2 regions of the Carboxydothermus pertinax genome follow, and region 2 is predicted to be linked to the other one. Evidence: a T-box and tRNA genes for the amino acid it is inferred to sense, from the RefSeq annotation. Region 2 holds a T-box; the other holds one or more tRNA genes.
The links. The T-box of region 2 lies ahead of ileS (isoleucine--tRNA ligase). A T-box ahead of a tRNA ligase gene usually reads a tRNA of that ligase, here a tRNA-Ile.
Positions count from the first base shown of each region.

Region 1: it has a tRNA-Ile gene. The T-box ahead of ileS (isoleucine--tRNA ligase) is inferred to sense a tRNA for this amino acid. The anticodon was not compared.

Region 1 is NZ_BDJK01000043.1:1,474-10,801, forward strand. Features, by position in the region: gene cpu_RS09455 (flavodoxin family protein) at 7-624, shown strand; gene cpu_RS09460 (deoxyguanosinetriphosphate triphosphohydrolase) at 639-1,637, shown strand; gene dnaG (DNA primase) at 1,711-3,438, shown strand; gene rpoD (RNA polymerase sigma factor RpoD) at 3,461-4,576, shown strand; tRNA gene cpu_RS09475 (tRNA-Ile) at 4,671-4,745, shown strand; tRNA gene cpu_RS09480 (tRNA-Glu) at 4,781-4,856, shown strand; tRNA gene cpu_RS09485 (tRNA-Val) at 4,858-4,933, shown strand; gene cpu_RS09490 (tRNA (adenine(22)-N(1))-methyltransferase) at 5,046-5,744, shown strand; gene cpu_RS09495 (Nif3-like dinuclear metal center hexameric protein) at 5,723-6,829, shown strand; gene cpu_RS09500 (zinc ribbon domain-containing protein) at 6,834-7,547, shown strand; RNA gene rnpB (RNase P RNA component class A) at 7,640-7,978, opposite strand; gene cpu_RS09510 (YbjQ family protein) at 8,053-8,379, opposite strand; gene cpu_RS09515 (DMT family transporter) at 9,021-9,328, shown strand, end outside.
Region 2 is NZ_BDJK01000013.1:28,775-38,102, forward strand. Features, by position in the region: gene cpu_RS04895 (AI-2E family transporter) at 1-816, opposite strand, end outside; gene cpu_RS13600 (hypothetical protein) at 839-997, opposite strand; gene cpu_RS13760 (YrzR-like zinc ribbon domain) at 1,020-1,193, opposite strand; gene ileS (isoleucine--tRNA ligase) at 1,314-4,088, opposite strand; T-box leader at 4,347-4,566, opposite strand; gene cpu_RS04905 (metallophosphoesterase family protein) at 4,686-5,414, shown strand; gene cpu_RS04910 (RMD1 family protein) at 5,420-6,475, shown strand; gene cpu_RS04915 (hypothetical protein) at 6,493-6,918, shown strand; gene ptsP (phosphoenolpyruvate--protein phosphotransferase) at 7,044-8,780, opposite strand; gene cpu_RS04925 (HPr family phosphocarrier protein) at 8,780-9,049, opposite strand; gene cpu_RS04930 (PTS sugar transporter subunit IIA) at 9,071-9,328, opposite strand, start outside.

The DNA of each region.
Region 1 (9,328 bases), on a different contig from region 2:
ATATAAATGAAAGTTGTAGTTTTAAACGGAAGTCCTAATAAAAATGGCAACTGTACTTATCTTGCGGGGGTAATAAAAAATCTTGCCAGTGAGTATAATGCAGAAACTGTAATTATCAATGTTGATGAAATTATGCGCCGCCAAAAAATCCCTTACTGTATCCATTGCTCGGCACCTTGTTCGGGGGTTTGCTACAAGGGAACGGAATTAGAAGCTGCCTATCTTCAGCTTGGTTCTGCTGATGCGGTAATCATGCTCTCACCGGTTTACTTCGGCACTGTATCGGCGCAATTAAAAGCTTTTTGGGATAAAACCCGAAGACTTAGGGACAGAAAGCTTCTTGTTAATGTAGTGGGAGCGGCGGCCACCGTTGGCGGTTCGCGCTTCGGGGGCCAGGAGACCACTATATCTACCCTCCACGACATGATGCTGGTTCAAGGTATGACCGTAGTAGGCGATGGTTTGTTTACCGCCGATGCCGGACACCAGGGGGCGTGCTTTACCCGTCCGGCCGAAGAGGAGCAAAACGGTGTTAAAAGGCTTGAGATATTAGTAAAAAGGGTGTTGGAGGTAGCTAAAGCTACCGAAAGTTTAAGGGAAAAGCGGGAGGTTACTTTATTTTAACGGAGCGATAATTTATGTTAATCCGGGAGACCATTGAAGAGCGGGAGCTTAGAGAATTATCTCCCTATGCGGCCAAGAGCCGGCAGACTAAAGGAAGGCTGAAACCGGAAGAGGAATGTCCGATCCGTACCGCTTATCAGCGGGACCGGGATCGGATTGTCCATTCCAAGGCCTTTCGCCGGTTAAAACATAAAACCCAGGTGTTTATTGCCCCGGAAGGGGATCATTACCGGACGCGCTTAACCCATACCCTGGAAGTTGCCCAAATTGCCAAAACTATTGCCCGGGCTTTATTTTTAAATGAAGATTTGACTGAGGCCATAGCTTTTGGCCATGACCTGGGGCATACTCCTTTTGGCCATGCTGGAGAAGAACAGTTAGACAAGCTTTTACCCGGGGGCTTTAAGCACAATGCTCAAAGTTTAAGGGTAGTGGATGTTTTAGAAAAAGGGGATGGGTTAAATTTAACCTGGGAAGTACGGGAAGGAATATTAAAGCACACCTGGAGCGAAGAACCTCCCTCGACCCTAGAAGGGCAAATAGTGCGGCTTGCCGACCGCATCGCTTATATCAATCACGATATTGATGACGCCATCCGGGCGGGGGTTTTAAAGGAAGAAGATTTACCCAAAGATTGTATAAAAATTCTTGGCAGGCGGCATCGGGACCGGATTAACACCATGGTAACTGATGTAATTAAGAGTAGTTTAAATAAACCCCAAATTATAATGAGCCCAGAAATAGAATGGGCAATGCTTGAACTTCGAAGCTTTATGTTTAAAACCGTTTATATTGGCAGTGAACCCAAAAAAGAAGAGAAGAAAGCCAAATCTCTTATAAAAATGCTTTATGAACATTATTTGGAAAATGTATATCAATTACCCGAGGAATTTCAAAATATCGTTAAAAACGAAGGACCCGAGAGAGCTGTAGCGGACTATATTGCCGGTATGACTGACCGTTATGCTTTAAAAGTATATAAAGAATTGTTTATACCTCATCCTTTAACCTAAAACTTATTTGTCGAAGAAGCAGGAAAAAGCGAAAAAAAAGAGAATAACTATTATTAAGAGAGCGGTGAAGGCCGTGTCCTATCAAGAGGTTGTAGAAAAAATTAGGAATCAGGTCGATTTAGTTGATTTAGTAAGCGAATATACCAGACTTAAAAAATCTGGTAGAAATTACGTAGGCCTTTGTCCTTTTCATAATGAAAAAACACCTTCTTTTTCGGTATCAAGGGAAAAAAATCTCTATTATTGCTTTGGTTGCCAGCGAGGCGGCGATATCTTTAGTTTTATTATGGAGAAGGAGAAATTAAATTTTAAAGAAGCCGTTTCGTATTTAGCTAAAAAATACAATATTGATTTACCGGAAACGAGTAAGACTTTTAGTAAATATGAACCTTTATACCGGATGTTAATGCTGGCAACTAAATTTTATCATGAAGCTTTAAATACAAAATTGGCCATTAAAGCTAAAGATTACCTGAAAAGCAGGGGAATCGCTGAAGAAACAGTTAAAGAGTTTATGTTAGGTTATGCCCCTTCCCCAACCGCTTTACCGGTTTTTCTAGCTAAAAAAGGTTACAATCCCGGGGAATTGGTTAAAATAGGAGTTGTGGCTAAAAGTTATTCCGGAGGTTATTACGACCGCTTTGCGGGAAGGATTATCTTTCCGATTTTTGACCGGGAAGGCCGCGTGGTGGGGTTTGGGGGCAGGGCCTTAGGAGATGAAAAACCCAAATACTATAATTCGCCACAGTCGGTGATCTTTGATAAGGGAAAGTTATTTTATGGTTTTAAACAAGCCCGTACTGCTATTAGAGAAAAAAGGCAAGCTATTTTAGTAGAAGGTTATTTTGATGTTATTTCTCTGCACCAAGCGGGGATAAAAAATGTGGTTGCTTGCCTGGGAACTGCTTTTACCGAAGAGCATTTAAATTTTTTAAAAAACTATGGGTTTATTGAAGAGTTAATTCTGGCCTATGACCAGGATGCGGCGGGAGAAAAAGCTGCTCTAAGAGCTACCCAAATGCTGGTCCGGGATAAGTCTGAACTTACGGTCAAGGTACTTCGACAAAGGGAGTTTAAGGATCCTGATGAGTTAATTAAAAACCGAGGAAAAGATGCTTTTTTGGAGGAAATAAATAAAGCCCTGACTCCGGTGGAGTTTTTCTTAGAGCTAGAGCTTAGAGGAAAAAACAACTTAACTTTAAATGAACAAACCGCTATCTTAAAAAAGCTTCTTCCTTACCTTGTGGCAGAATATGACAAATCACCGGCATTGTTTGCCGAAAGAATAGGGAAAATTGCTAGTCTAATTCAATTAAGCGAGGGAACGTTATTAGATGAAATTCGCCGGGAACTTACCAAAAATGAGGAAAAATCTTTAAAAAACTCGAGCTTTGGAGAAAATATCAGTAATGAAAATAAAAACTATGGCCTTTTAAAAGTTGAAACAGAGTTACTAGGAATGTTATTAGAATATCCTGAATATCGAGAGGATTTTCTTAAAGATTTTTTTTCTTATGAGTTTCAAGGAAAAAACCAAGAACTATTTATCCGCTTAAAAGAAAATAATCTTCCCACTCAGGAAGATCCTTTATATAGCTATATGGCCTATTTACGAATAAATTGTCCACCAGGGGACCCTAAAACTTTGTATAAAGGATATGTTCGGTATTTGGAGGAACATTATAAAAAACAGCAAATACAAAAGTTAACCCTGGAAATTTCCCTGGCAGAAAAGGAAGGAAACTGGGATAAGCTCCAGTTATTAATTAATAAACTTCAACAACTAACTCAAAAAAATTAACCCAGAAAGGGGGGAATGCGGCATGAAGGAAATAATGCAAAGCGAAAAACTCATGGAAATTGTTGAGAAAGGCAAAAAACGCGGGGTTTTGACATATAATGATTTGCTCGACACTTTGCAAAATGTTGATTTAAACTCGGAGCAGATCGATGAACTGTATGAATACCTTGCAAACCAGGGTATAGAAGTGGTGCCGGAAGTACCAGAGTTAGAAATTGACCCCATTGATAATTTAGATGGTGATGTAGATTTTAAACCTTCCGACATTGTTGACGAGGTCGATTTGGATTTAACCATACCGGAAGGGATTGCTATTGACGATCCAGTCCGGATGTATTTAAAGGAAATCGGCCGCGTTCCCTTGCTGACACCGGAAGAAGAAATTGAGCTTGCCAAAAGGAAGGAAGAGGGCGACGAAGAAGCCAAAAGAAAGTTGGCAGAAGCCAACTTACGCCTGGTGGTAAGTATTGCCAAACGGTATGTAGGCAGGGGTATGCTGTTTTTGGATTTAATTCAGGAAGGGAATCTTGGTTTATTAAAAGCGGTAGAAAAATTTGACTACCGCAAAGGCTATAAATTTTCCACATATGCTACCTGGTGGATTCGCCAGGCTATTACCCGGGCTATTGCCGATCAGGCACGGACCATTCGTATCCCGGTTCATATGGTAGAAACTATCAATAAATTGATTCGGGTGTCGCGAAACCTTTTACAGGAGCTAGGAAGAGAGCCAACCCCGGAAGAAATCGCTAAAGAAATGGACATTTCGGTAGATAAAGTCCGGGAAATTATGAAAATTGCCCAGGAGCCTGTATCTTTAGAAACTCCAATTGGAGAAGAAGAAGACTCGCATCTTGGAGACTTTGTCGAAGATCCTGATGCCAAAGCTCCGGTAGAGGAAGCTTCTTTTACACTGCTGCGCGAGCAGTTAGACGAGGTCTTAAAAACTTTAACCGAAAGGGAACAAAAGGTCTTAAGACTTCGCTTTGGTTTGGATGACGGGCGGGCCCGGACTTTAGAAGAAGTTGGGCAAATTTTTGGGGTGACCCGGGAGCGGATTCGACAAATTGAAGCTAAAGCTCTAAGAAAGCTACGGCATCCAAGTAGGAGTAAAAAATTAAAAGATTATCTAGAATAAAAGTAAAAGAATACCTAAAAAATCTTTTAAAAACTTCTTGACCAAACTAAAAATATTTCCTATAATAAATCATGTCGCAAGGACACAAGAGTTCGGGCCCATAGCTCAGCGGTAGAGCTGCCGGCTCATAACCGGTAGGTCCCAGGTTCAAATCCTGGTGGGCCCACCATGTTAAAGCCGGAAGGCTCGAAAGTTAAGTTATGTGGCCCCATGGTCAAGAGGCCTAAGACACCGCCCTTTCAAGGCGGTAACCCGGGTTCGAATCCCGGTGGGGTCACCACGGGCGGTTAGCTCAGCTGGGAGAGCACCTGCCTTACAAGCAGGGGGTCGGCAGTTCGATCCTGTCACCGCCCACCAGTGAAAATTAAACCTCAAACCACTAAGGTTTGGGGTTTTTTGTTTTTAACTACCTTTTTTGGTACAAATACTGTATAATAGTTGCAAGTATAAATTATCTAACGGAGGAATCATGCAGTTATCGGCACGATTAAAGACGATGGCTTCTTATGTGATATCCGGGGAACCGGCAGCGGATATTGGAACCGATCATGCCCAACTCCCTATTTACCTAGTTTTAAATAACCTTTGCCCCCGGGTAATTGCAACTGATTTAAAGGAAATGCCGTTAAGCCGTGCCCGTAAGGTTGTGGTAGATTACGGCCTTTTAGACAAAATTGATTTAAGATTGGGGGATGGATTATATCCTTTAAAACCCGGGGAAGTTAAAAGTGTGGTAATTGCCGGTATAGGCGGGAATAATATTGCCGAAATAATTAAAAAAAGGCCGGAAGTAGCCCGAGAGGTTCGCTTAATTTTACAACCAATGGCTGATAGTTTTGACTTACGAATTATGCTTGGGGCTAACGGTTATCAAATTATAGAGGAAGAACTGGTTATAGAAAAAAGCCGGCTTTACGAAATCATTGTAGCCCAAGCAGGATTTATAACTATTGCAAACAAAATAGAGTTGGGATTAGGGCCTCTATTAATACGAAGAGGAGATGAGCTAGCGCGAAAATATTTAATAACGCAAAAAATAAAATATGAAAAAATTTTACTAAATCTAAGCCGGGCCCAAAAGATGCATGAGGAAAAAATACGTGAGATAAAGGAGATATTAGCTTTTATCGAGGAGGTGCTGGCAAATTGGCCCATCCCCAGGAGATAGCTTCGGTTATTGAAAAAAAATTTCCCCGAAAACTTGCTGCCGAGTGGGATAATCCTGGTTGGCAAATTTATTTTGAGAGAGAAGTTACTAAAATTTTACTGGCGTTAGATATTACTTCCGATACAGTGGCGTTAGCGTTGCGGGAAGGAGTAGACCTAATAATTACCCACCATCCGCTCTTTTTTAAACCGCTAAATTCCCTTACCTTTGATAAAGCTGAATCATTACCCCTTTTGAAATTATTGGAAAATAAAATTTTGGTTTATAGTATCCATACTAATTTAGACATAGCTAAAGACGGATTAAATGATTACCTGGCAGAGTTACTGGAGCTTTCTGAAATAAGACCGCTAGGGGAGGAAGTATATGAAAAACTTTATAAACTCTCGGTTTTTGTGCCAGAATCTCACTGGGAGATAGTTAGAGAGGCAATGGGAGCAGCTGGGGCAGGCTTCATCGGTAATTACTCCCATTGTACCTTTAATACCCGGGGTACTGGCACCTTTTTACCTCTGGAAGGAGCAAGTCCGTTTATTGGGGAAGTGGGGCGAATTGAAAAGGTCGAAGAAGTAAAAGTAGAGACTATTGTCCCAGAAAAACTTTTAAACCGGGTACTAAAAGCAATGTTAAAAGTTCACCCTTACGAAGAAGTTGCCTATGATATCTACCCTTTAGAAAATAAACAGTATTTAGGTGGTATGGGGAGGATAGGCGTAACTAAGAAGAAAAGTTTTAAAGAGTTACTGGCTTTTGTAGCCGAAAGATTAGAGCTCAAGAATTTGAGATATGGGGGAAATCTGGATTCATTTTCGCGAAAAGTGGCGATAGTCTCGGGTGCTGGTGGAAACTACTGGCAAAAGGCCAAATTTGCCGGTGCCGATGTCTTTATTACCGGTGATATAAAGTACCATGAGGCAGTTGCGATGCTCGATGCGGGTTTAAATTTTATCGATGCCGGTCATTGGGAAACGGAAAAAATATTTTATCAGCTAATAGTTCCACTTTTGCAGAAGGTAAAAGGGTTAAAGTGGATAATGGAGAAAAGGGAGCCGGTATTTAACTATTTGGTAAATTTCGGGGGGTAATATTTTGCAGCGAATTCGTGAGTTATATGAATTTATGCTATTAGAAGAAGAGGAACGTAAGCTTGCCGGTGATGACCGTATAGCAATAAACCGTCAGAGTTTTAAAAACGCCCGAAAAGCCTGGGAAAATATGCGTAATGTGTATTATGAATTAAAAAATGAGCTAACCCGGACTGAAAAGATAATAAAAAGCCTGGAAAGAGAGTTGTTGGGATTAGCCAACAAAATTAAAGAAATTGACCAAAAGCTTTACGGGGAGGGAACCAATTTAAAGCAAATAGAACAGTATCAATTTAAACTTGAATTATTAAAAAATGAAAAGACCGATAAAGAAGAGCGCTTACTTGACATGATTTCCCGGGAAGAAGAGTTAAAGGAAGAGGCAAAAAAACTAAAGGAAAATCTTATTGCCGAAAAAGACAAGCTTTTAAAGTGGCAAGAGGAAATAAAGTTTGAAGAGGAAGAATATAGACGAAATCTAGAAGCTTTAAGGCAAAAGCTTAACAGAGAAGAAGAAAGACTTACGGAAAATCCTTATTATGCAAAATACAAGGAATTAAAAGAAAAGTATGGAAATCCGGTGGCTTTAGTAGATAAAGAAACCTGTTACGGTTGTTTTATGAGTTTGCCCTTTGAACTTACTAAAAAGTTAAAGCTTGGACAGGGGGAAGGTGCGATATGTCCGCATTGTAAACGTTTGTTGTATTACCCTAGTTAATAAAAAGGTACAAGAATTATAACTGCAACCACCAAAAGATTAGGATAGCTACCGATGGGCTTTATAACGACATAAAAAATTAACTAAATTTTTTTGCGAGTAAGCCTGTAAGCCGAGTTCTGTCGAGGATGACCATCTATCTGAGACCTCTGTTGCCAGAGGCCTTAAGCGACCAACCCGGGGACAGAGCGGGCCACTCTATAGTCCCCCTATTTGGTCTTGCTCCGGATGGGGTTTGCCTAGCCGGACAGTTACCTGCCCGCTGGTGAGCTCTTACCTCACCTTTCCACCCTTACCGGCGCTTCGCGCCGGCGGTATGTTTCTGTGGCACTTTCCTTGGAGTCGCCTCCACCGGGCGTTACCCGGCATCCTGCCCTATGGAGCTCGGACTTTCCTCAGGGATTTTTCCCTGCGGTCATCCGGCTTACTCGCAGCTATTCATTTTTGTTGCTAAACTATTATAAGTTTTTATGTAAGACAGTGCAAGCGGTAAAAAATAGAAAAATTAGCTTAGATCCGGTTCAATATAGACAGCGGTTCCGTTAGCAACAACCATTAACATGGTTTGGCCGATGCTTTCGTAATCCAGTGATATACCAATAACTGCATTAGCGCCAAGTCTTTTTGCCCGTTCGGTCATTTCGGCTAAAACTATTTGCCGGGCTTCTTCTAGCTGCTGTTCATAAGCTCCCGAACGGCCTCCTACAATGTCACTTATTGAGGCGAGAAAATCCCGGATGATGTTTGTTCCCATAATTGCTTCTCCGGTTACAATGCCCAAATACCTGGTAACTTTGTAGCCGTCCAGCCGGCCGCTTGTGGCAAGTAGCATATAAAAAGCACCTCCTTAGGAATTTATATACATTTTAACAAAAATTAAGATACAATAATAGAGGAGAAAAAGGTAAATAGACAAGTCGAAATATGTCGAAAAAACTCATTATTTGTAACAATTACTTAACATTGTCTTAATAACACAGTAACAATTATCATTTATTATTTAAGCGTACGGACAACTCGGGAGGATTTAATGAGGTCCCCCCCTCCCCACTCCCAATCCCCTCCTCCCGATAGCTGTCCCTGAATTTAAAAAACAGCTCCCGCTTTAGTTCTTAACAGAGAACTTGGGCGGATTGAAGTAAAAATTAAAAAACATAAAACAATAGTCCTGTAAAAGTTGACAAGTAGCTAAGGGAGAATTGTTGAAATACTTAAAGTAAAAACGAAGTCTAGACACAGCAATGAAATAAGTAAGAGAAATAATGAAGGAAATGCAAGATTTTGCGGAAGGTTAAAGTAGTAATGGATAAAAGGCTTTTACTTCATTTAAAATTTCATACGGAAAAAAAGGACAAGCAAAAAGCGGGGCTGTTCTTTAAATCCCTCCACCGGTGGCAAAAAAGCCACCTTTTTTTATTGTCTTTTTCCCTGAGAAAAATGATATAATTATTGATAAAAACGGGGGTTTTGGGATTGGGAGAGGAGAATTTTAAGAAAGGTCTTTTTTTAGCTGTTTTAGCAACAACCCTTTGGGGAATTAATGGCACAGTTACCCGCTATTTATTAATAAATAACCTGAGCCCAGTAGTTTTAGTGCAAATTCGACTAACAGCAAGTGCAGTTTTATTATTTCTCTGGTTTTTTTTCAGAAAAGAAAAAATAAAGATTGCCCCAAATGATATCTTGCCTCTTTTATTTTTAGGTATTTTTGGCCTGGGATTAGTTCAGATGACCTATTTTTATACAATTAGCTTAACCAACGTGGCGACAGCGGTTTTTCT
Region 2 (9,328 bases):
CAAAGTTTTAAAAAATAAAATTTTTCCCTTTAATAGAGCGATAGCCAGGATGGGGATGCTTGCAAGAATTGGTCCAAAATACGGAATTAACTCCATTACCCCCGCCAGAAGCCCCAAAAGAAAACTATACGGCATCTTTAGCAAGTAAAGCACTAAACCGGTTACTATTCCTACCGCCAGGCAAATTAACAAATGCCCTTTTATAAACCGGCCAAAGACATTGTCGCAAACCCTCAGGAAAATAAGCGCCTCATCCTGTAAATGAGGGGGAAGATAAGATAAAAAACCTTTTTTTAATTTATGGACATCTTTTAGGATATAATAGGCTAAGATGGGGGCTAAAAGAAAATCAAATAAACGGGAAGATACTCCCCATAAGGCGCTTAAAATACTTTTTAACATTTGGGCTAAACTTTTTTCCAAGGTATCAATTTGGGTCATTAAGCTTTTTTTTATTTCTGGCGGAAGAGTGCCCCGATCAATTCCTTCCTGCTGGCGGTCTAAAAAGGCCTGGACCTGGTTTAAATAACCGGGAAGAACCACCAATAAATCATTGACTTGGCGTACAAAAGAAGGGAGTAAAAATTTTGCTATAAGAAAGATTATAAAGCCTAAGACCAGATACAGGAGTATTATTCCAAACCCCCGCTTTATTCCCCATTTTTCCAGTAGATCCACCGGCCAGTGCAGGAGATAAGCTAAAAAGCCCGCTAAAATAAAAGGGAAAAAAACTGCCCTTATCCGGTAAAAAAAGATAAGGGCAGCAATTATTCCGAGAAGTTTTAAAAGAAAAAAAAGATTTTTTCTAAAAAACATGGTATGTCACCTATTTCCACCTCTAGGTTAAATCATCGAGAATGCCCATAAATTTTTTTCGGATCCTGCCACCCTCCCGCATAACCATTTTCCGGCCGTCTTTCCGGGTAGTAACCGATGCCGCTAAGGTAAGCCCAATTAAACTTCCAGCTAACAAGCCGCCGATAAAATCCCGCCGCATATACTGCTACCTCCCTTACTTTTTAATAGAGCTGCTGATTGTAAGGATCAAAAGCCATCAAACTTCCGTCCTCACCCAATTCGTAAATCTGCACCCCTTCTTTATTAATCCGGTATTCCACACAACAGTTCCAGCAAAAATACTGGTCAGTTCCGATCTTACCGGTAGCTCTGCCTTGGCATATCGGACAATTCATTATATCCCCTCCGCACCGCAGTAATTTTAATGGTATTATTACCGGGATGCGGAAATTTCATACCTTCTTTAATTTAAGAAAAAAACCGCCTGACAAAGAAGTCAGGCGATTTTTAGGAAATTATCCGTTTCTACTAAGTTCGTGCAAAACACCGGCACATCGGGGACAGGTGCCGGGAAATTCGTGGTCACTTCCTACCTCCGGAGAATACATCCAGCAACGCTGGCATTTTTCTCCTAAAGCTTTATTAACTACCACGTCTAAAGGTAACTCGTTGTTTTCTCCAAAAACTTCTTCATTTTTAATATCCACCTGCGAAACAATAAAGATTTCCGGCCAGATAGCAGCCCTTTCCCTTAAAAATTCGTAGAGATCGCCGGCTGCTTTTAAAGTAATCCAGGCATCTAAACTATGTCCTATTAATTTTCCCTGACGGGCAGTTTCTAAAGCTTTTAAGACTTTATCACGAATTTCTAAAATTTTATCCCAGGTCTCTTCTAAAGCTACATCTAAATATTTTTCCTCTACTTTTGGCATATCCAAAAGCTGCACCGATTCTTTTTTATCTTTTGCCGGAAAGTACCGGTAAGCTTCTTCAGTGGTAAAAGCCAAAACCGGAGTCAGTAGCCGTAAAAGGGTATCTAAGATTTCGTACAGCACTGTCTGGGCCGAACGGCGCTTTTCACAATCGGGAAGTTCCACATATAGGCGGTCTTTAATAATGTCTAAATAAATAGCACTCATATACACCGCGCAGAAGTTATGAACCGCATGGAATACTACATGGAACTCATAATCCTTATAAGCTTTTTCCACCCGGGCAATTAAACGGTGTAATTTGGCAAGTACCCAGCGGTCGATTTCCAAGAGCCGCTCATAGGGCACCCGATGCTTTTCATGGTCGTAATCATAGAGGTTTCCTAAGAGGAAACGAATAGTATTTCTAATCTTCCGGTAGCCTTCGGCGGTCTGTTTTAAAATGTTATTGGAGATAGCAAGGTCAGACCGGTAGTCAGCGGAGGCAACCCAAAGCCGCAGAATATCTGCCCCCAGTTCTTTAATAACTTTTAAAGGATCGACCACGTTGCCTAAAGACTTAGACATTTTCCTTCCTTTTTCGTCCACCAAAAATCCATGGGTTAATACCGCTTTATACGGTGCTTTTCCTTTAGTAGCAACTGCCGTAGAAAGGGAAGAATTAAACCAACCCCGGTGCTGGTCCGAACCCTCCAAATAAAGGTCAGCAGGCCAGCGCAAATCCGGCCAGTATTCCGGCTGCTCCAACACCGCCACATGACTGGATCCGGAATCAAACCAGACGTCCATGATATCAGTTTCTTTACGGAACTTTTCCCCACCACATGTGGGACACTTAAAGCCCTTGGGCAAAATCTCCTCCGCCTCGTATTTCCACCAGGCATCACTACCTTCCCGGTGGAATAGAGCGGAAACAGCTTTAATACTTTCATCGGTAACAATTTCTTTGCCGCAATTTTCACAGTAAAAGATCGGTATAGGCACACCCCAGGTTCTTTGGCGAGAAATACACCAGTCTCCCCGGTCCCTTATCATATTGTAAATCCTATCTTTACCCCAGGCAGGAATCCATTCGACATTATCAATTTCCTTTAAAGCCTGTTCTCTAAAACCGTCAATAGAAGCAAACCACTGCTCGGTAGCCCTAAAAATCACCGGGTTTTTACACCGCCAGCAATGGGGGTACGAGTGTTTAATAAACGACATGGCCAGTAAATCCCCGGAGGCTTCCAAATCCTGAGTAATAACTTTGTTGCCCTCATCAATTTTCATTCCCGCATATTTTCCTGCCCCTTCGGTAAAGACCCCCTGGTGGTTTACCGGAGACAATACCGGAAGGTTATATTTTTTTCCGGTTTCAAAGTCTTCGGTACCATGGCCGGGAGCAGTATGCACAAGACCGGTACCGGATTCTAAAGTTACATAGTCCGCAAGCACAACCATAGACTCTCTTTCTATAAACGGATGACGGGTGACAACCCCGGAAAGTTCTTCTCCTTTATAGCGGTTAATAATTTCACCGCTTAATTTTGTTGCTTCAAAAAATTGGGGCAAAAGCCCTTCGGCAACTACATATTCTCCTTTTTCAGTTTTTACTAGCACATAATCAAACTCCGGGTGAGCAGCTATCGCCACGTTGGCCGGCAGGGTCCAGGGAGTTGTCGTCCAGATGACCAGATACGCGTCTTCAGGAACTTTCCCTTTCCCATCGATTACCTTAAACCGGACATAAATTGAAGGAGACTTTTTATCCGCATATTCAATTTCCGCTTCCGCCAGTGCCGTCTCACACACCGGACACCAATAAACCGGCTTTAAGCCTTTATAAATATAGCCTTTTTTGGCCATTTCCCCAAAAACTTCAATTTGTTTGGCTTCAAAGTGAGGCATTAAGGTTAAGTAGGGATTCTCCCAATCGCCCCGGACGCCTAAACGTTTAAACTGCTCTTTTTGAATTTCGGCATATTTTTTGGCATACTCTTTGCATTTGGCCCGAAATTCCAGGGGACTTACTTCTTTTCGGTTAATTCCTAAATCTTTTATAGCCCGCTGTTCAATGGGAAGGCCATGGGTATCCCAGCCCGGAACATAAGGGGCATCATAGCCATCCATACTTTTAAATTTCACAATAATATCTTTTAGCACTTTGTTTAAGACGTGGCCCATATGAATATCGCCGTTGGCATAAGGCGGGCCATCGTGTAGGATAAATTTCGGGCGCCCCTGATTTTTTTGCTGCACTTTCCGGTAAAGGTCAATACTATTCCAATATTCTAAAATTTCCGGTTCCCGCTCGGGAAGGTTTCCCCGCATGGGAAAGTCGGTAACTGGAAGGTTTAAGGTTTTTCCGTAATCCATTGGCTCTATCCTCTCCTTTTATAAGGTTAATTTTTGTGAATCAAAACTAAATCTACAAACAAAGATAGGGCCGGCTCCTGCTGGCTTTAATTCTTAGGCAGCGAAAGCTAAACCTAATAATCTCATATCTCACATCGCACCTCACACCTCTCAAATCGTAAGGTCGGCTCGATGGCGACAAAATATTACGCACAGGAATGCGCCCTACAAAAACCTTTCCAGGACGCTTAAACTAAAAAATCCCCTAACCATAAAAGGTTAAGGGACGGCTTATAACCGCGGTACCACCCAAATTACCGGTAACTCCGGTCGCTTCTTTAAAATAACGGCAAGCTGCCGGGCAAACCTACTCGGTCTAAAGCCTTTCGGCCGCCTCCTCCCGGGGGATTTTCGCCAAACCCTGCCCGCCAGGCTCCCACCCTCCCCGGCTCGCTTTGGGACTTATCGGCCTGCTACTCGTCCCGTTCATAGGATTTTTCGTAATTAATTTTATATGTTATTATATTGTTAAAATGAAATTTCGTCAATAATTGCACGCAAGGAACGCATAAGGCCTTATTTGAATACTAAAATTAACCTTGAGATGAGGTGACAGCTATGCTCATGGCTTTTCTCGGTGATATTCATGCCAATCTTCCTGCATTAAAAGAAGTCTTGGCCGATGCCCAAAAAAATAAGGTAGCTAAAATCTACCATACCGGTGACTTAGTAGGTTATGGTCCTTACCCCAATGAAACCGTCGAGTTTATTAAGGACAATAAAATTGAAGGTGTTCTTGGTAATTATGATGATGGTGTAGCTTTTAAGAAGCCCACCTGCGGTTGTGATTATAAAACCGAAAAAGAACATGAAATCGGAACTAAATCTTTGACTTTTACTGTAAAAACTTTAACTTACGGAAATCAGGAACTTTTAAAAAGCCTTCCCCAATCCATAAAGTTTGAAGTGGCAGGTAAAAAATTTTTCTTGTTTCACGGCTCCCCTGAGCGGTTAAACGAGTATTTAACCCCAGACCTTTTCCCTGCCCGATTTGATAAACTTATCGAAGATTATCCGGAGATTGATGTTTTTGTTTTTGGTCACACTCATTATCCTTTTTATTTTACCCACCGGGGACGTCACTTTTTAAACCCAGGAGCAGTAGGCAAACCTAAAACCAAAGACCCCCGGGCAATTTATGCTTTGGCAAAGGTAGAAGAAGATACCCTTGCCGTAAATTTTCGCCTTATCTCCTATCCCTATGAAATAACCGCTTCCGAAATTAGAAAAAATGGCCTGCCCGAGGAACTGGCCCGGATTATTTTAGGAGAGGTAACTGGAGGGTGATCGTTTTGGATCAAGTCTTTTTATACCGCCTTTTTGACATAGCCGAGGAAATAAATCTCTTAAAAGCTGAAGAAGTCCTGGGGGAAAAAAGGCCCTTTCGGTTAAAGCTTAAGAAAATTCCCCCCAAAGCTATTCACATTGAGGAGCCGCCATTAATTTTTGAATATTCTACCGGCTCCTATTCTTATAAAGGTAAGACTTTCCAAGCAAAAATATCAGGAAAAATTTTTGCCTGGGGAGTCTTAAGTTTAAATTTAAGTTTGGATCTTAAAGGTTTAAATGGCTACGACGAGTTAGTAGATCTTATGATTTATTTAAATAATACCGAGGAGTTTGATAAAGTCTTTAAAAAAGAAGTAAAATTTCTAAAAGACCTTTTAACTCCCGCTTTAATTAAGCCCTCGCTGGAACTTTTTGAAGAAGATTTTCTGATATTTTTTACAACTCAAAAGCCTAATTATGATCCAGTCCCTCTGCTTCTGGGTGACAACGAGCCACTGTCCTCCGCTACCCGGGCCGAAATTTTAAATAACCGCTTTTCCTATGCCGACACCGATCTGACCATTATTACCTGGGATGCAGCCTTTGTTTATGACGCTGACGGCAATATGGATGTTCTCGATCTCCTAGAATTTGCCGTATCCCAGCTCTTAGAGCTACGGTATTATGACAGTTTATTAACAAAAGAAATAAACGAAATGTATCAGGATATCGACCGGGCCGAAAAAGAATGGGGCTACAAAAAACTTGGCAAGTACCGGACAATAATGAAAAGACTTTTAAAAACCGTGGCTGATATTACTGAAATTACCGAGCGGGTGCAAAATGCTTTAAAAGTTACTGAAGATGTATTTTACGCCCGGGTCTATTCCCAGGCTTTAAGGATTTTTAGAACCAATATCTGGGCAGAGCAAATTCGCCATAAATTAAATGTTTTAGAGCGAAGTTATTCCATGCTTTCGGAAGAAGTAGTAACCAGCCGCTTTTTAGCGTTAGAAGTTACTATTGTCTTATTGATATTATTGGAATTTATTTTAGCACTTTTACCCTATTTTAAGTAATTAAAGGAGGCCGTTTAATGGAAAAATATGCTGACAAGATTTTTTGGGCAATAGCTGGCTTTATTGCAGCCTTATATGTTACCTACAATGATTTCCTTTTTCTCGGGACGCCTAAAATTATCGCTTTAGCCAAAACTACTCTAATTACTTTTCTCCCAAGCCTTATTCTTTTAACCATTTTGGCAAGCTTTCTGGTAAATCGCTTAAACCTTCATCCTCTTTTAGTTCTTCTTTTATACGGTGCCCCTTCCTTTTTAAGGTTAAATGGCTTTATCAGTCTTATAGTTGCTAAAATTTTACCTTTTGCCTTAAAAATTTCGCCCCTTTTAAAGCCAGAACTTGCAAAGCGGGCATTAGTTAAAGGGATTACCTTAGCTGCTGTAACGGCAGTCGGAATTGTCTGGTCGAATTACGATAAAAAAAGGAAAAAATCCCGCCGTTAAGAAAGATTTTTCGGCTACCAAAACTATCTCTAAAAAAAATTCCGCAGCATCCGCGGAGTTTTTTTATAATGATGTGCTGGTTAAAGCCAGTCCACCTAACTTTAGATAAATTAATGTTTTAATTTTTATAAGATATTAGCTTTAGAGTATTCCAAAAGCTTTTCCCGAACTTCCTGGGTGGTAGGCAATTTTAATACTTCTTCCGCAAGCTTCTGGCAATCCCGAGCGTCAAGCTTTCTTATAATTTGTTTTATTTTCCCAATTTTTCCTGCCTCCATACTGAGCTCTTTTAAACCTAAGCCCACTAAAAGGGGAGTCGCTAAAGGGTCTCCCGCCATACCACCACACATGCCAACCCATTTTTCTGCAGCTTTGGCAGCATCCGCCACCATTTTTATTAATCTTAAAACCGCCGGGTGAAAATGGTCGTAAAGAAAAGCCACTTTTTCATTCATTCGGTCCACCGCTAAACAATATTGCACTAAATCATTGGTCCCAATACTGAAAAAGTCCACTTCTTGAGCAAACGCCGGGGCTAAAAGTGCCGCTGAGGGGACTTCAATCATGATTCCAAGTTCTATTTTGGGATTAAAGCTAATATCTAAAGCTTTAAGTTCATCTTTAATCTCCTCGAAAATCATTTTTACTTTGCGAAATTCTTCAAGGCTTGAAATCATCGGTAGCATTACCTTAAGGTTTCCATAGGCACTGGCCCTTAAAATTGCCCGCAGCTGAATTTTTAAAAGCTCTTTTTGCTCAAGACCAATACGAATAGCCCGGTAACCTAAGAAAGGATTCCTTTCCTGGGGGAGGTTAAGATACGGTAATTCCTTATCACCCCCGATATCAAGGGTTCTTATTATCACCGGCTTATCCCCCATTACTTCGGCAACCTGCCGGTAGTCTTTAAATTGTTCTTCTTCCGAAGGCATTTCTTTTTTGCTCATAAACAAAAATTCTGTTCGGTACAAGCCAATGCCTTCTGCTCCTTGATTCAAAGCAAGGTCCGCTTCCTCAGGTGTCCCAATGTTTGCCGCTACCTCTACTCTTTTACCGTCACGGGTAATTGCGGGTAGTATAATTATTTCTTTAAGGTTTTGATTCCTTTCTTGTTCTATAGCTACCTTTTCCCGGTATTCTTCAAGAGTTTTTTCTTCAGGATTTATAATAACAAGTCCATTACTGCCATCTAAAATTATATAATCTCCATCTTTTAGTTCCAAAAATCCTTCACCTAAACCTAAAACTGCAGGAATTCCTAAAGAGCGCGCTAAAATAGCAGTATGAGAAGTTTTACCGCCAATTTTACCGATAATACCTAAAACAAATTTTTTATTTAACTGCACGGTTTCGGAAGGTGTTAAATCCTCTGCCGCTAAAATTATTTCCTCATTTATTTCAGTTAGTTGAAAAGGTTTTTCGCCGGTTAACTGAACCAAAAGTCTCCTTCCTACATCCCTTATATCTTGAGCCCGCTCCCGCATATAATCGCTGTCCATGCCGGCAAAAATTTCAGCAAACTTTTCAACAACCTCTTGTACTGCGGCTTCGGCAGAATAATTTCTCTCTAAAATTAGTTTTTCAATTTCCGGGTAAAAGGCAGGGTCATCTAAAAAACTTTTTTGGCCTTTTAATATTCCTGCTTTTTCTGTCCCCAAGGTTTTTTCCGTTTTAGCAATTAACTCTTCTAACTCCGAAATTATCCGTTCTTTTGCCGCTTTTAAACGCTCGCTTTCCGCTTTTACCTCCAGCTCCGTAATAAATTTCCGGGTTTTTTGAGCTGCAAAAGATTTATAAATTAATACCTTGCCCAAAGCTATACCTTCGGAAATACCAAGACCAGTTACTCTTTTCTCTCCCATTATTCCTCACCAAACTTTCTTTCTACTAACTCTACCAGAGCATTTACTGCTTCAACTTCATCAATTCCTTCGGCTTGAATAGTAATTTTTGCGCCAGGCTTTAGTCCTAAAGCCATAAGCCCTAAAATGCTTTTGCCATCTACGTTTGCGCCAGTATCGGTTTTTACCGAAATTTTTGCCTCGTATTTTGCCGCCTTTTCGACAAAAAGCTGTGCCGGCCGCAGGTGGAATCCGGTTTTATTAGTTAAGATTACTTCTCTAGCAAACATAATTTCACCAGCCTCTGTTCTTTATAATTTACCTAAGATTTCTACCACTTGGCTAGCCGAAGACGCACTTAGAACCTCATTCCGAAATTTATCATCCATTAATTTACGAGCAAGCTCGCTTAAAATCTTTAAATGTTCATTCCCAGCCGACTCTTCGGGAACGGCAATCATAAATACCGCTTCTACCGGCTTACCGTCCAAAGACTGCCAGTCCACCGGCTTATCCAATCGGGCAAAAGCCAGCCCCACTTTTTGCACACCTTTAGATTTACCGTGAGG